DNA from 2 places in the Sphingomonas sp. SP1 genome. Region 2 is predicted to be linked to the other one. Evidence: predicted binding sites of a transcription regulator. Region 2 holds the regulator's gene; the other holds the start of a gene.
What was found. The regulator LexA, encoded in region 2, represses DNA repair genes until DNA is damaged. The targets are predictions, from matches to a motif close to GTTCCNCNCTTGTTCT.
Positions count from the first base shown of each region.

Region 1: the regulator LexA is predicted to act here: its motif matches at 4,196-4,211, upstream of AC4GYS_RS02275 (ribonucleoside-diphosphate reductase subunit alpha).

Region 1 is NZ_JBZFLC010000001.1:430,873-438,441, forward strand. It holds gene AC4GYS_RS02240 (carbonic anhydrase) at 1-285, opposite strand, end outside; gene AC4GYS_RS02245 (TerC family protein) at 312-1,361, opposite strand; gene AC4GYS_RS02250 (YdcH family protein) at 1,433-1,606, opposite strand; gene AC4GYS_RS02255 (hypothetical protein) at 1,826-2,593, opposite strand; gene AC4GYS_RS02260 (DUF2171 domain-containing protein) at 2,703-2,963, shown strand; gene AC4GYS_RS02265 (thermonuclease family protein) at 3,014-3,565, shown strand; gene AC4GYS_RS02270 (hypothetical protein) at 3,631-3,942, shown strand; gene AC4GYS_RS02275 (ribonucleoside-diphosphate reductase subunit alpha) at 4,249-6,120, shown strand; gene AC4GYS_RS02280 (SPFH domain-containing protein) at 6,102-6,521, shown strand; gene AC4GYS_RS02285 (hypothetical protein) at 6,526-6,738, shown strand; gene AC4GYS_RS02290 (hypothetical protein) at 6,735-6,938, shown strand; gene AC4GYS_RS02295 (hypothetical protein) at 6,935-7,162, shown strand; gene AC4GYS_RS02300 (hypothetical protein) at 7,159-7,503, shown strand; gene AC4GYS_RS02305 (hypothetical protein) at 7,500-7,569, shown strand, end outside.
Region 2 is NZ_JBZFLC010000001.1:2,149,527-2,157,095, forward strand. It holds gene pyrG (CTP synthase) at 1-121, opposite strand, end outside; gene secG (preprotein translocase subunit SecG) at 202-612, opposite strand; gene tpiA (triose-phosphate isomerase) at 651-1,427, opposite strand; gene AC4GYS_RS10875 (peptidylprolyl isomerase) at 1,538-3,472, shown strand; gene AC4GYS_RS10880 (anthranilate synthase component II) at 3,484-4,044, shown strand; gene lexA (transcriptional repressor LexA) at 4,100-4,756, shown strand; gene AC4GYS_RS10890 (YraN family protein) at 4,758-5,135, shown strand; gene AC4GYS_RS10895 (VOC family protein) at 5,128-5,478, shown strand; gene AC4GYS_RS10900 (ComEC/Rec2 family competence protein) at 5,427-7,569, opposite strand, start outside.

The DNA.
Region 1 (7,569 bases), 1.7 Mb from region 2:
CCGGCTGTCAGCGCACCCCACCAGTGCCGCGAACGGACCTTGGCCGCGGGCCAGCGCAAGCCGGCGACGGGTGCTGAGGTCCGACGAATTGTCCTGGTCGGCGACAAAGCGGCGATTACCCTCCATCAGCCGCGCAAGTGCCTGCTGCGCCGTAAGATTGGTCTTGGGTACGGCCGCAGCAGGGGCCGCTGCCGCCGCGCTGCTGACCACATTTGGCAAAATGGTCGCAGCACCGATCCCGGCGGCACCCATGGTCAGGAACGATCGGCGATTCGCTTCAGGCATCTTCTTCTCCCTTGTTGTCGTAAACACTAGATCGCCTTGCCATCGGTCAGTTGCTCGATGTGCCGCTTGGCGCCCTCGGGTCCCTCGTCCGCCGGCCAGTTCGGCTCGGGCTCGCCCTTCGTCTTCCACAGTGAGAAGAGCACGCCGCCCGCGATCAGCGCGGCGGTGACGCCCAGGCTCAGCACCGGCGGGAACTTGTCGCCGCCCAGCAGGAAGTCGGACACGAAGATCTTGGAGCCGATAAAGACCAGCACCAGGGCCAGCGCGTACTTCAGGTAGTGGAAACGGTGCACCATCGCGGCCAGCGCGAAATAGAGCGCACGCAGGCCCAGGATGGCCATGATGTTCGACGTGTAGACGATGAAGGTGTCGGTCGTGATCGCGAAGATCGCCGGGACCGAGTCTACCGCGAACACCAGGTCGGCAAGGTTGATCACGACCAGCGCCAGGAACAGCGGAGTTGCCGCCCGCACCAACTTGCCGGTCTTTTCGTCCGGCACCTTCACGAAGAAGTGCTGGGCGTGAAGCTCCTTGGTCACCCGCATGTGACTGCTGATCCAGCGCACCACCGGGTTGTGTTCGATGTCCATCGGCTTGTCGCCGGCGAAAAGCATCTTGATCCCCGTGAACACCAGGAACGCGGCAAAGATGTACAGCACCCAATACCATTGCTGCACCACCGCCGCGCCGAAGCCGATCATGATGCCGCGCAGCACGATCACCGCGATGATGCCCCACAGCAGCGCGCGATACTGATACATTCGCGGGATCGCGAAATAGGTGAAGATCAGGCTGATCACGAAGACGTTGTCGATCGACAGCGCCTTTTCGATGAAGAAGCCGGTGTAATATTTCATGCCCAGGTCGGCGCCCTTGGCGTACCAGACCCATGCGCCGAACAGCAGCGCGATGCCGATGTAGAACGCCGACAGCCTCAGGCTCTCGCCGATGCCCATCTCCCGGTCTTCCTTGTGAAGGACACCAAGGTCGAAGGCGGTCAAGGCAATGACGATGCCGATGAACGACAGCCAGAACCAGACGGGCGTGCCAAGCCAATCGTTGAATAGAAATTCCATTTGGTAAGCTCACTTCCCTGTTGCAGCGGCGGACAGGCCGTCCGCGTCGGACCCGACCTTCTGCGACGACGTCAGGCCATCGCCTGCTTCAGCGCGAAACGATGCATCAGGTCCTTCACCCTGAGCTTCAGCTTCTTGAGCTGGCCCAGCCGGAAGGGGTCGGGCGCGGGCCGCCGCTGCTCGTCACGCAACGCGCCGTCTATTCGGCTGTGCGTTTCCATCAGGCGGTACAATCGCGGGTTCACTGGTCGTCTCCTCTTGCTCGAACATGTTGCTCGATCGGAGACCAGACGGTTTGCCGTCGTGTGGCGGAGGGTTCGCGCCGGGCCAGGTCCATCGGGTCATCCGATGCGGTCCGACATCACGCGCTTTCGCCAAGGCTATAGCGCGCCAGAGGGGCCCGGTCCGCGCGATGCAGATAAGTCGCGCCCGACCAAGGATCAAGCCCCGTCGGATACGGGCTTTCAGCTGGGTCGGTCGGCCGGACAGCTGTTGGCCTGAAGGCAGCGCACCCGCTCCAGCACGGCACGAGTCGCGTCTGCTTCCCGCCCGCGATACTCCGCCAGTTTCTGCTGATCCCGGCCGATCATCGGCAGCAGGGCGATCAGTCGAGGCGACGAACGGATTCCGTCGATGTCCATCCAGCAACTGTTCCCATCGAGCCTCAGCGCATATCGCGTATAAGGATCGAGCTGGCCGGCGTAGCGACCGAACGCGTCGCGGAAATAGTTGATCTGGCTTTCCGCGAACAATCGTTCCGCCTCCGCTCCCCGCAACAGGTCACGCAATCGATGATCGCTGATCAACGCCAGCCGGTCGGCACCTGCCAGTCCGCCCGAACCGGCCGATCGCCGCCGCACCGCCGGCACGCGCAGCAGGTTGCAATTGTCGACGCCTGGACGGTTATATTCCGCGCCGTCCTCTCCAGCCGCTGCGATCAGCCGCACGAAGTTGCCGACGCTTTCCCGATGCTGGCCGCGGATTCTCTCCAGCGCCGCCAGATCGCCGGCGGCTTCCTCCTCGATATGCTGCAAGGCCAGCAATTCCTCCGCACGGTCCTGGCGGCGCTGGTCCCATTCGGTCAGCTCGAAAGCGATCAGGATTCCCAAGATGACCACGGCCAGTTCGACTGCAACTGCCCACCAGTCGGTTGCCCGGACGTTGCGGGCCAGACGTTGGACCAGGCTCGCCCCGCTCGTGCTCTGCTTCTGCGCTTGGCCCGGTTCTGACATCGTGCCCCCCCCCCCAACGTCGCCCGAACCATTTCTGCGGCCTCGCGCAGGTATGGGTCAACTCGCCCGTTCGTGCGTTACGCCCATGAACCAGAAGGAGCATCACCGAATGGCCGACCTCAGCAACATCCGCGAGCATATGGAAGTCATCGGCGCCGACGGCGTTCACCTTGGTACCGTCGACAAGGTCGAGGGCGAACGCATCAAGCTGACCAAGAAGGACAGCGGGATGGCGCATACCGATCACCATCATTTCCTTCCCGGCGGCCTGGTGGCGGCGGTCGACGGCGATCAGGTCCGCCTCAGCGCCAACGCGGATGTCGTGGCGACGATGTTCGAGGAAGAAGAAAGCGGCCAGCCGCTCGGCTGATCCGCTCGACACGGCTGGCCTCTCCAACGGCTCCGCTCTAAGCCGGGCCGATGGGGAGGAGGGCTTATCCGCAACGCCGGTTTCGACGCCGCGCGCCCGTTCGCCGACGCAGCGGTCTGTTCGGCCTCCTTTCGGGCGCGCGTCCCTTTGCACTGCTTGCGGCGCTTTTGGCGCTATGGCCGGCGCTGGATCCCGCTTTGGTTGAGCCGCTTGGCCCACTTGCCAGCGATCCCGAGCGTGTGTCGGCCACCTTCACGCGGTGCGGGCGAGGCCGTGGCCGGGCCTGCGTGGTCGACGGCGACACCTTCAAGATCGGCCAGCGCCGCATCCGCATCATCGGTATCGATGCGCCCGAGGTGAATGGCCAGTGCCCGGCGGAGCGCCGGCTGGCCGAACGATCGACCGTCCGTTTGCAGGAGCTCCTCAACGAGGGCCCATTCGTCATGACGGGCCGGATCGGGGACATGCAGGACAAATACAGCCGGGATCTTCGCGCACTCTCTCGCGAGCGTCCCGACGGCACGACCCAATCGATCGCCGCCGACATGCGGGCAAGCGGACTCGCCCGCCGCTATGCCGGCTTCAAGACGAGTTGGTGCTAGGGGCCGTCGCACCGTCCAAGGCCCTCATTGTATTAAAGTCTTGTGTGTCCCACCTTGGGCATCTCATGAGCGACAAGGACGACATCGCGCCGCGCTCGGTAGAGCGGTGGACTCGCGCGGAAGATTATCTCGATCTTGCCCGGCTTTGGCGTCGCTCCGCATCTCGCAATCGCAAGCGACTCGAGCCTCGGACCGAGCCTGAACGGGCCCGCTTCACGCTTGGTCCTCTGCCTTTCCTGCTGTTGATGGCCATGCTTGCCGTGATGGCAGTGACCATCATCATCGCCGCCGTGCCGGGCCGCCATCAATATGACGCGCCGAAGGCTGAACCGCGTGACGGCACGGCGCCTCCGGGATGGCTCGGCAAATCGGGCTGACGGGGAGTTGCCGGCAAACAATCCATCGCAAAATAATCGTTAACCATCATTTTGCAGCTTGCGTCCGTCGGCGGTTCCAAGCACAACATCTTGTAGCAACGAGGGGGCACCAACACGCAAGCTTGTGGTTGGCGCTGGGGATAACCATATCCCCGGCCTAGAGCCGACGCGTCCCTGTGGATAGCGGGGACAAGCGCTTGAAGGCCTCTCTCGTGGCTGGCGAATCAGGCAAGGATGCCGCATAAGGCCCTTGTGAACAGAACGGGAACATCGCGGCCGCTCATCGTGCCGCAGGAGGAAGCGCAGATGGACTTTTCCAGCTCCAGCACCGTCGGATCGGACGATGTGGCACCGGCTTCGGCCTCCACCAGCAAGACCATCGACTCGCGTCGTTTTCCGGTGACGACCGATTCGTCGCGCGACTCGCTTCTTACCGATTTCGGCAAGGAAACGCTGCGCGACCGCTATCTGCTACCCGGCGAATCCTACCAGGACCTGTTCGCCCGCGTCGCCGCGGCCTACGCCGACGACGCGGAGCATGCGCAGCGCATCTACGATTATATCTCCAAGCTGTGGTTCATGCCGGCGACGCCCGTGCTGTCCAACGGCGGCACCGGCCGCGGCCTGCCGATCAGCTGCTACCTCAACAGCGTGTCCGACAGCCTCGACGGCATCGTCAACACTTGGAACGAGAATGTCTGGCTGGCCTCCAAGGGCGGCGGCATCGGCACCTATTGGGGAAGTGTCCGCGGCATCGGAGAGCCGGTCGGCCTCAATGGCAAGACCAGCGGGATCATTCCCTTCGTCCGCGTGATGGACTCACTGACCCTCGCGATCAGCCAAGGGTCGCTGCGCCGCGGCTCCGCCGCCTGCTACCTCGACGTTTCGCACCCGGAGATCGAGGAGTTCCTCGAGATCCGTAAGCCCAGTGGCGACTTCAATCGCAAGGCGCTGAACCTCCACCACGGCGTGCTGATTACCGACGAGTTCATGGAGGCCGTCCGCGACGGTTCCGAATTCACGCTCCGCAGCCCCAAGGACGGGTCGGAACGCGGCAAGGTCGACGCCCGCTCGCTGTTCCAGAAGCTGGTCGAAACCCGCCTGGCGACCGGCGAACCCTACATCATCTTCATCGACCAGGTGAACCGGTCGATGCCCAAGCATCACCGCGACCTGGGCCTAAAGGTCTCGACCTCCAACCTTTGCTCCGAGATCACCCTGCCGACCGGCAAGGACCATCTGGGCGCCGATCGCACCGCCGTCTGCTGCTTGTCGTCCATGAACCTGGAAACCTGGGACGAGTGGAACGGCGACAAGCGCTTCGTCGAGGACGTGATGCGCTTCCTCGACAATGTGCTCAGCGACTATATCGCCCGCGCGCCGGACGAGATGGCGCGCGCCAAGTACAGTGCCGAGCGGGAGCGCTCGGTGGGCCTCGGGGTAATGGGCTTCCACAGCTTCCTCCAGGCCCGCGGTCTCCCCTTCGAAGGGGCCATGGCCAAGAGCTGGAACCTCAGGATCTTCAAGCACATCAAGGCGCAGGTCGACGAAGCCAGCATGATGCTCGCCAACGAGCGTGGGCCCTGTCCGGACGCGGCCGACATGGGCGTGATGGAGCGCTTCAGCTGCAAGATGGCGATCGCGCCGACCGCATCCATCTCGATCATCTGCGGCGGCACCTCGGCCTGCATCGAGCCGATCCCCGGCAACGTTTACACCCACAAGACGCTGTCCGGCAGCTTCTCGGTCCGCAACCCGCATTTGGAGCGACTGCTGGTCGAGAAATCGAAGAATTCGGAAGCCGTGTGGAACTCGATCCTCGAGCAGGGCGGGTCCGTCCAGCATCTCGACTTCCTGACGCCCGACGAGAAGGACACGTTCAAGACCAGCTTCGAGATCGACCAGCGTTGGCTGCTGGAGCTCGCCGCCGATCGCACGCCCTACATCGACCAGGCTCAGTCGCTGAACCTGTTCATCCCGGCCGACGTCGACAAGTGGGACCTGATGATGCTCCATTTCCGGGCATGGGAGCTGGGCATCAAGTCGCTCTATTATCTCCGCTCCAAGTCCGTGCAGCGCGCCGGCTTTGCGGGCGGAGTGGAAGCGGACAATACCGCCGAAGCCCCCAAGTTTGAGCTGGCGACGACGGATTACGACGAATGTCTGGCGTGTCAGTGATGGACCAGAAAACGGGATGCTCTTTGGCAGCAATCGTCGGTGGCGCGCTGTTACTGGCAATTCTGTTGCTTGGGTGGCCCCAGTATCGCGTGTACTCGCAGCGGCTCGCCGGACAGGTCGCCTTGGCCGAGGCGCAGTCCTCGCGGCAGGTTGCGGTTCTTGAAGCCCGCGCCAAGAAAGAAAGCGCGATCGCTTTAGCGGACGCTGAGGTGATCCGAGCGCAGGGTGCGGCACGGGCCAACCTCGTCCTGCAGAATAGTCTCGGCGGGCCTGAAGGTTACCTTCGCTACCTGCAGATCCAGGCACTCGAGAGCAGCCGTGCGTCGCTGATCTACGTTCCGACCGAAACTGGCCTGCCGGTGACGGAAGCCGGCCGGCTCGCTCCTGCGCCGGAGAGGTAAGGCAATGAACCTCGACCTCGCCGATATCCTCAAGCTCATTGGCGCCGTGCTGCTGATCGTCGCTGGCATCTGGCAATATCGCCGCCGCTCCGGCACGGAGAACAACAGCTATGGCAGCCAGTCGGGCGTGCTGCTGCTGGCAGTCGGCATCATTTTCCTGGTCGTCGCCCTGGGCGGGCTCGAATATCGCCCGACCGCGGCGGAACTCGGCCGATGAGCGGCGGTTCGGCCTTTAATCTCTATTGGGTCGCGGCGGTGTTGCTCGGCGGCGCCGGCATCCTGCTGCTGCTGCTCCCCGTCGGCGCAACCGATCCGCTGCGCCGCCGCAACCGCCGCACGGCGGGCGTCCTGTTCCTCTTCGCCGGCGCGGTGTTCGCCGCCGTTGCCGCCGGGCTCGTGCAAAGGCTGTTGGGGTGAGCGCCGCCAACATCCTGTTCCTGATCGTCGGCGCGTTGGCGACGCTGATCGGCGCGCTGATGTTGACCGCGGCGCTGCGCAATCGCCACGGCGACCAGCGCAAGCATACCGCGCTGCTCATTGCAGGCATGATGGCCCTTGCCTTCGGCCTGGTCCTGGCCGGTTTCGCAATCGCCTACGCGACGACCGAGCCCTATGACTTCAACGAGGGAACAGCATCGTGAGCTATCGGCAGTCGAGCTATGATCCGCTGACCAGAGAACCTACGGTTCCTCCCAGCCGCATGCGCGTCGCCGGCGGTCTCGTCCTGCTCACTCTGGCCGTGGGGCTGATCACAGCCTCGACCAGTATTGGCGCCGACTATGGTCTGGGCGACGCGTTCCGTGACGACGCTCAGTTCGTCGGCATCCTGTTGCTGATCTCTACCGCTCCCTTTTTCTTCGGTACGCCCGCGGATCCCGAGCAACGCCGCCGCCATCGGTGGTGGTCGCGGGTGAGCGGCGCGATCCTCGCCGCCGCCATCCTCGTCGTCCTTTATCCCCATCTGAAGGGACTGCTCGCATGAATATCGCCCTGATCGCGGCCCTGATCGCCATTTTCTGCGCGCTGGTCGCCGTCTTCGCCGCCACCC
Region 2 (7,569 bases):
CGAATTTGCGGATGCGGCACTTGTAGCCGCGCGCCTGCAGCAAGGCTGCAAGCGATGCCGAGAGAAGACCTTTGCCGAGGCTGGAGACCACGCCGCCGGTAACAAAAATAAACCGCGCCATGGGAGTCGGGCCTTAAGAGTTACGCGCAGGAACAAGCAAGCGGTTTCCCGCTCGAAGCGAACATTTCCGTCGCCTGTGACCTATTGGGCGAGCGGAACGGCGCCGTTGTCGGCCGGCTGCTGAGTCCCGGGCTCCGCGTTGTCTGGCGGCGCCGTGTTCGGGCCGGCGGGGGGCGCGCTCAACGGATTGCCACCAGGCTCGAGCGGGCTGATCGGCGCCGCCGGAGCGACCTGGTTGGCAACCGACGCATCAACCGACTGGCTGGCTCCGCGAGTGCCCGCCACTGCCGCGAGTGCAATGCACAAGATGACGAATACAGCACCAAGGATGGAGGTCGCGCGGGTCAGGAAGTCGGCCGCCCCGCGTGCCGTCATGAGGCCGGCCGAACTGCCGCCGACGCCAAGCCCGCCGCCTTCCGAACGCTGCATCAGGATGACCGCGCACAGGGCGAAGGCCACCAATGCTTCGAGGATCAGGAGGAAGGTGAACATGGGACGGCAAGCTTTCGGATAAGGTTTCGCGCAGGCACTTAGCGGGCGAGCGTGTCCGTTTCAACGCCGGCCGCGGCCGCCACGATCGGCAGGAAGTCGGCCGCCTTGAGGCTTGCCCCGCCGACAAGAGCGCCATCGACATCCAAGACCGCAAAGATTTCCGCAGCGTTCGAGCCCTTGACGGAGCCGCCATAAAGGATGCGCAGGTCGCTGCCCGGCTGCCCCAGCTCTTCGATCAGCGTCTGGCGAAGAGCAGTGTGCATTTCGCCGATGTCGCCCGTCGAGGGAACCTTGCCCGTTCCGATCGCCCATATCGGCTCATAAGCGATTGCGAGTTTGTGAGCGGAGCCGCCTTCCGTCGGCAGTGATTTGCGAAGCTGCGCCGTGACCACCTCGACCGCCCGTCCCGCTTCCCGCTCCGTATCGCTCTCCCCGATGCACAGAATGACATCGAGCCCGGAGCGAAGCGCCGCCTCGGCCTTCGCCCGAACGGTGGCGTCGTCCTCGCGATGAGCTTCGCGTCGCTCGCTATGGCCGACGATTACCAGTGACGCCCCGGCGTCGTGTAACATGGCCGCACAGACGTCTCCGGTATGGGCGCCCTTGTCGGCCATGTGGATATCCTGCGCGCCGACCTTGAAACCGGGCACCTGCTCGGCCGCTCGATGGATCAATGTTGCCGGCAAGCACAGGGCCACGTCCACGCGCCCGGCCAGCTGTTGCGCGGCGGCGGCAATGGCCTCCACTTCGGCGAGGTCGGCCGAGGTGCCGTGCATCTTCCAATTGCCAGCGACGAGCTTCACGGCCTTGGTCATTCATTCACCTCCAGTTAGCGGAGAGCCGCCTAGCGCCCATGCATATTGATGGGAAGCGCTCGCGCCCCTACACGCGCTCCTCACAACAGTTCGCAGGATCATCGACGACCATGTTTGCAACCTTCCGCCGCCTTTCGAAATCCAAGGTCGGCACCGTGATCGTGGTCGTGTTTCTGCTGACCATCCTTGCCAGCTTCGCACTGGCCGATCTCAGCAACTTTCGACAGGGTGGAAGCCTGAGCCAGGGCGTGCTGGCGAAGGTGGGTTCCGAGCAGGTGACCGAGGCCGAACTGTCCAGCGTGATGCAGCGTGAGCTCGCGCGGCTGCGCGAACAAAAGCCCGATGCGACCTATGCGGACCTGGCGCCGCAGTTCAACGCCATTGTCGACAGCCTCATCCAGCAGAAGACGCTCAAGGCATACGCGATCGAGCACGGCCTGATGCCCTCCAAGAAGTTAATCGACAGTGAGATCGTAAAAATTCCGGGCGTTCGCGGCCTCGACGGACGGTTCAGCGAAGCGGCCTACCAAAGCTTTCTGCAGTCGCAGCGGCTGACCGATGCGCAGGTTCGCGACGAGATTACCACCATGTTGTTGCAGCGCCTGGTGCTATCGCCCCTGGTCGCGAATACGCGCATTCCAGTCGGGGTCGCGCGTCCTTACGCTTCCATGCTGCTCGAGGAGCGCGAAGGGGAAATCGCATTGATCCCCGCGGCAGCCTTCACCGCCGGTCCGGCGCCGACCGATGCCGACCTGCAGCGCTTCTATGGGCAGAATCGCCAGCGCTATATGGTCCCGGAACAACGCGTCCTGCGCATCGCCCGCATTTCCGACGCGCAACTTGGCAATATTGCTCCGACCGAGCAGGAAATCACCGCTTACTACAACGCCAATCAGGCAACCTATGGTGGCACCGAGACCAGAGTGCTCAGCCGGGCTTCGGTCGGAGACCAGGCCCAGGCCGCCCAGATCGCCGCCCGCGCGAAAGCCGGCGGCAGCTTCGCCGCCGCCGCCGCGCCAGCCGGCTTCTCCGCCGCCGATGTAAGTCTGGGGCCGCAGAATCGTACGGAGTTGTCCGGATTGGCCGGCGCGCAGGTCGCCGCCCAGGTGTTCGGGGCGCCGGCGGGAGCCGTTGTCGGGCCGATCCAGTCCAGCACCGGCTGGGACGTCATCAAGGTCGAAAGCGTCAATCGGGCCGCCGGTCGCACGCTGGCGGCCGCGCGCGCCGAAATCGTCGAGAAGCTGACCGCGGAAAAGCGCAAGAACGCGATGGCCGACCTCGTGACCAGGATCGAGGACCAGATCGCGGACGGACGTAACTTCGCCGAAGTGGCGCAGGCCAATCGGTTGCAGGTGACGCAGACGCCGCCAATCACCGCTGGTGGCCAGTCGTCGGCTGACCCGTCCTTCAAACTACCGACGGAATACGCGCAGTTAGTGCGCGACGGTTTCCAGATGTCGCCCTCCGACGATCCGGTTGTGGAAACCCTCCCCAACGACGCTGGGTACGCGCTGCTTGCGGTCGGCGACGTCACGCCCTCCGCACCCGCGCCGCTGGCTCGGATCCGGGATCGTGTCGCGGCCGACTTCGCTGCGAGGCGCGCGCTCGACCGAGCCCGGGCCGCGGGCAATAGCGTGGTGACGAAGGTTTCAGCCGGCATGCCGATCGCTCAGGCGATGCGGGAAACGCAAATTACTGGCGCTCCGGCTCCGGCTCCGCTGAAGGTCCGTCGCCTTCAGCTTGCCCAAGTGCAGGGCGAGGTGCCGGCCCCGCTGCAAATGCTCTTCAGCCTTGCCCAGGGGAAGGTGCGGCTGGTGCCGGCCCCGAACAATGAAGGCTATTTCCTGGTCAAGCTCAACCGGATCACGCCGGGCGACGCATCGACGCAGCCGACCCTCGTCGCGCAGGTCCAGACCGATTTCAATCGGGCGTCCGGAGAGGAACTCGCCTTGCAGTTCCTCTCCGCCGCTCAGAAGGAATTGGGCATCGAACGCAACGACGCTGCAATCCAAGCCGCGCGCGCCCGCTTCACAACCGGCGGCTAGCTGGGGTGCCGCTGCTGCTGGTCGTCGACAACAACGACAGCTTCACGTTCACTCTGGCCGACTATTTCCTGACACTCGGCGCCAAGGTTGAAGTCGCGCGGGCCGATGCTTTGTCTCTTGACCGCGCGCTGGGCCAACCGGTCGACGGTTTCGTCCTGTCGCCTGGCCCTGGCCGTCCCGAATCAGCGGGTGTTTCAGTAGCCCTCGCCCGGGCCTGCATTACAGCGAGGCGCCCCCTTCTAGGGGTCTGTCTTGGCCACCAGGCAATCGCGGTGGCGGCCGGTGGCACAGTGGATCAAGGTCGCCCTGTGCACGGCAAGGCAGTCGAGATAAACCATGACCGAACCGGGTTGTTCGAGAGCCTCCCCTCCCCGTTCAAAGCCGCCCGTTACAACAGCCTGATGGTGACGACGATTCCCGCTTCCCTACAGGCGAATGCTTGGGACGCGGCCGGAATTCAGGGTTTACGACACAGTGAGGCGCCCGTTCACGGCGTGCAGTTCCACCCGGAAAGCGTTGCGTCGGAACGTGGCCACGATCTTCTCGCTCGCTTCCTGTCCATCTGCTGTTGACGGAACCGGGAACGTTCTGTAGTTGTTCTCCGTCTGTTCACGATGGAGCCCGATCATGCTCACGGCCAAGCAGCGCGAGCTTCTGCAATTCATCAACGACCGCGTCAGTGCGACGGGCGTCAGTCCAAGCTTCGACGAGATGCGGGAAGCGCTCGAGCTGAAGTCCAAGTCCGGCGTGCACCGGCTGATCTCGGCGTTGGAGGAGCGCCAGTTCATCCGGCGTCTTCCCAATCGCGCCCGGGCGCTCGAGGTATTGCGCATGCCTGACGCATCGGGAAATCAGGGCGTGATCGCAGCGGCTTCCGTTCGGCCGGCGCTTGCCGCTGCCAACGACACAATCGAGATCCCGCTTCACGGCAAGATTGCCGCGGGTACTCCGATCGAGGCGCTTCAAGGCACGGAGGCGCTCGCGGTCCCGGCTGCCTTACTGGGTCCGGGCGAGCATTACGCACTCGAGGTATCCGGTGACTCGATGGTCGAAGAGGGTATCCTGAACGGTGATTATGCGCTCATCCGCAAGGTCGAGGATGCGCGCGAAGGCGATATCGTTGTTGCTCTGATCGATGGAGAGGAGGCGACACTCAAGACGTTCCACCGGGAAGGCGCGATGGTCCGGCTGGACCCGGCGAACCGTTCCTACGAACCGCAACGTTACGAGTCTCGACGGGTCGCTATCCAGGGCCGATTGGCCGGGCTGATTCGGCGTTATTGAATTGTCCACCGCGTCGGCGAAACCGAGCCCGCGGCGGCAGCAGGCCGAACAGCGCGGGCGAAGGGCGGAAGCTCTTGCCGCCTGGTGGTTTCGAATGCGTGGCTGGACTATTCTTGCGCAACGGATGCGCGTCGCCGGGGGAGAGGTTGACCTGATTGTTCGCCGCGGCCGCACCCTGGCTTTCGTGGAAGTCAAACAGCGAGCGACCGAGGAAGCAGCAGCCTGGGCGCTCGACCGGCATCGTTTGCAGCGTGTCGCCGTTGCGGCTGAACGGCTTGCTCCGCGCTATATGGACGGATGCGACACCGTACGAATTGACGCCATGCTGATTGTTCCCGGCCATCTGCCACGGCATTTACCGGACGTGTGGTATGGCTGACCCCATGGCGCGGATCAATTATATCGAGCTGCCGAGCCTTACGGCCCATGAGCTCACCCGTGTTTTTTACAGCAGGGCGTTCGGCTCGACATTTACCAGCTATGGTCCCGATTATGCGTCGACCACGACAGGTGACGTCGATGTCGGCCTGAACGGCATGACCGACGAGGCACTATCTGCCCCCTTGCCGGTCATCCGGGTGCACGATCTCGAAGCTGCGCTTCGGGCAGTGGTGTCCGCCGGCGGCACCGTGGCGCGAGAGATCTTCAGCTTCCCCGGGGGTCGGCGCTTTCACTTCATCGATCCCGCCGGCAGCGAACTTGCCGTCTGGTCGGAAGAATAATCGAGGCGCGCGGCCACTGGCATCGTAGGCAACCTGGTTCGCTCAAACTGACCCCAGGGATGCTCTCCGACCCTCTCGGCAACGGTCCTGATCTCAGGATCCTTACTCAAGGTGACGGCAAGCCCACCGGTCTCCCGCAGCGCGGCTCGGTCGAGTTTCAACCAGCGGGGAGCGCAGCCCTTTGGCAGCCTCCGTTCGGCGACCACGATGTCGCTCCGCGCGCAGGCGGCGGTAAGTTCAGACCATTCAAGGCGCTGGTTCGATTTCAGGGCGAGAACCCGCCACACTCGGCCGCCGCGGCTGAAGTCCGCAATGCAGGCGTCACGTGAACAATGAGCGCCGTGCGCTTCCGCCAGTTCGAGTGCCTCGCCATCGAAGCCGCTGTTTTCACCGACCATGTCACGGACGAAATCGCCTGCTCGACCCCTTAGCAAGAACGGGGTGCCGTCCTCGCCGACGATTGCGAGGTGTCGGCCATCCCCAGTGATGAGCAGGTCCGGCCGTGGCTCTGCAGCGGCGCCGGCGATGCCGATCATGATCGGTACCGCCCCAAAAAGGCGAGGTTTGCTGTTCCACAAGCACAGCCATAGTCCACCAGCAACGATGCACCCAAAGGCCCAGGTCGGCATGGCGGGCAGAAGCGCAACGGCCCCTTTCGCCCCAGCGACGGCATGCGCCAGGGCCAGCAGCCAGGATAGCGCCCAGCCGGTCAAGGTCCACAGGGGTGCGCCCAGGCCCACACCGTCGAGAAGCAGCGCCCCTGCCTTCAGCGGCATGATCACGAAGGTCGTCATCGGAATGGCGACCAGGTTCGCCAGGACGCCATACAGGCCGGCTTTATGGAAGTGATACAAGGCAAACGGAAGCAGCGCGAATTCCACCGCCAGGCCAGTGAGCAGCATGACGCCAAAGCTGCGCGCTCCGCCGATCGCCCAGCCCTCGTCGCGGCGTTCGAAGTGACGTTTGAACCATGGCAGGCTGTAGAGGGTCACGATGCTGGTAACGGCAGCGAAGCTGAGCTGAAAGCTTGGTCCAGCAAGCGACTCCGGTCGTATCAGCATGACGATCACTGCGCCGGTCGCAATCAGCCGCAGGCTGAGCGCTTCCCGGCCAAGCGCGATCCCGGCCAGTACGAGCAACGCCGCGATACAGCTCCGAACGGTCGGCACCTGCATTCCCGTCAGCACCGTGTACGCGACACCCGCCGCCGCACCTGCGGCGGCGGCAGCGAGGACCAGATTGACGCGCAGCGCGAGGCGTTCGGACAGCGCCAGCAGCCGAAGAGTCAGGAGAAAGGCCGCGCCGACGACGGCCGCGATGTGCAGGCCGCTCACCGACAGAAGGTGCGCCAGTCCGGACCGACGCATGGCGTCCGCATCGTCATCCGGGATGGCGCCCTGGTCGCCGGTAGCGAGCGCGGTGGCGATGGCGCCTTCGGGGCTTGGCAGTTGTTCACGTATATGTCGGTCCAGCCGGTCGCGAACGCCGGCCAGGCCCGTCGCCTTGCCCGCTTTTAGCACTTCCACGGGCCCAAGCGCTCGCCCCGTACCGCCGAAGCCACGGAACCAGGCGTCGCGGGCATAATCGTGGGCGCCGGGCAAGGGCATCGCCATGGGAGGCATCAGGCGGGCGCGAAGCCGGACATGGGCGTCGATGGCCAATCCGGCCGGGACCTCGTCATCGTCGATATTGACGCGCACCAGGGGCGGCAACGCGGCGTCGTCGGGCGCAAGGGTCAGCCGGATGCTGTCCCGGGCCGCGAGCGGCTGCAGGTCGACGACCCGAGCCGAGAAGCGGGCAATCAATGGTTGTTCCAGCCGGGGCGCCGCGACCCACTCGCTCCGGACCCAGATTAGCGCGAGGCCAAGCGCGGCAGCAATCGCAAACCCGGCTATGGACCGCGCGATGCGGCCGGATCCGCCGGCGGCGGCAAGGCCGGCGATCCCTACGGCAAAGCAGAGGGCTGCGGTCCAGGTGCGAGGGGTCGGCAAGGCGAACCAGGTCGCGATCCCAAGGCCAAGACCGACCACCCACCAGAGCGCCAGCTGCTCGCGCTCTCGCTCAAGAAAGGATTCCGCACTTGCGAAGAGC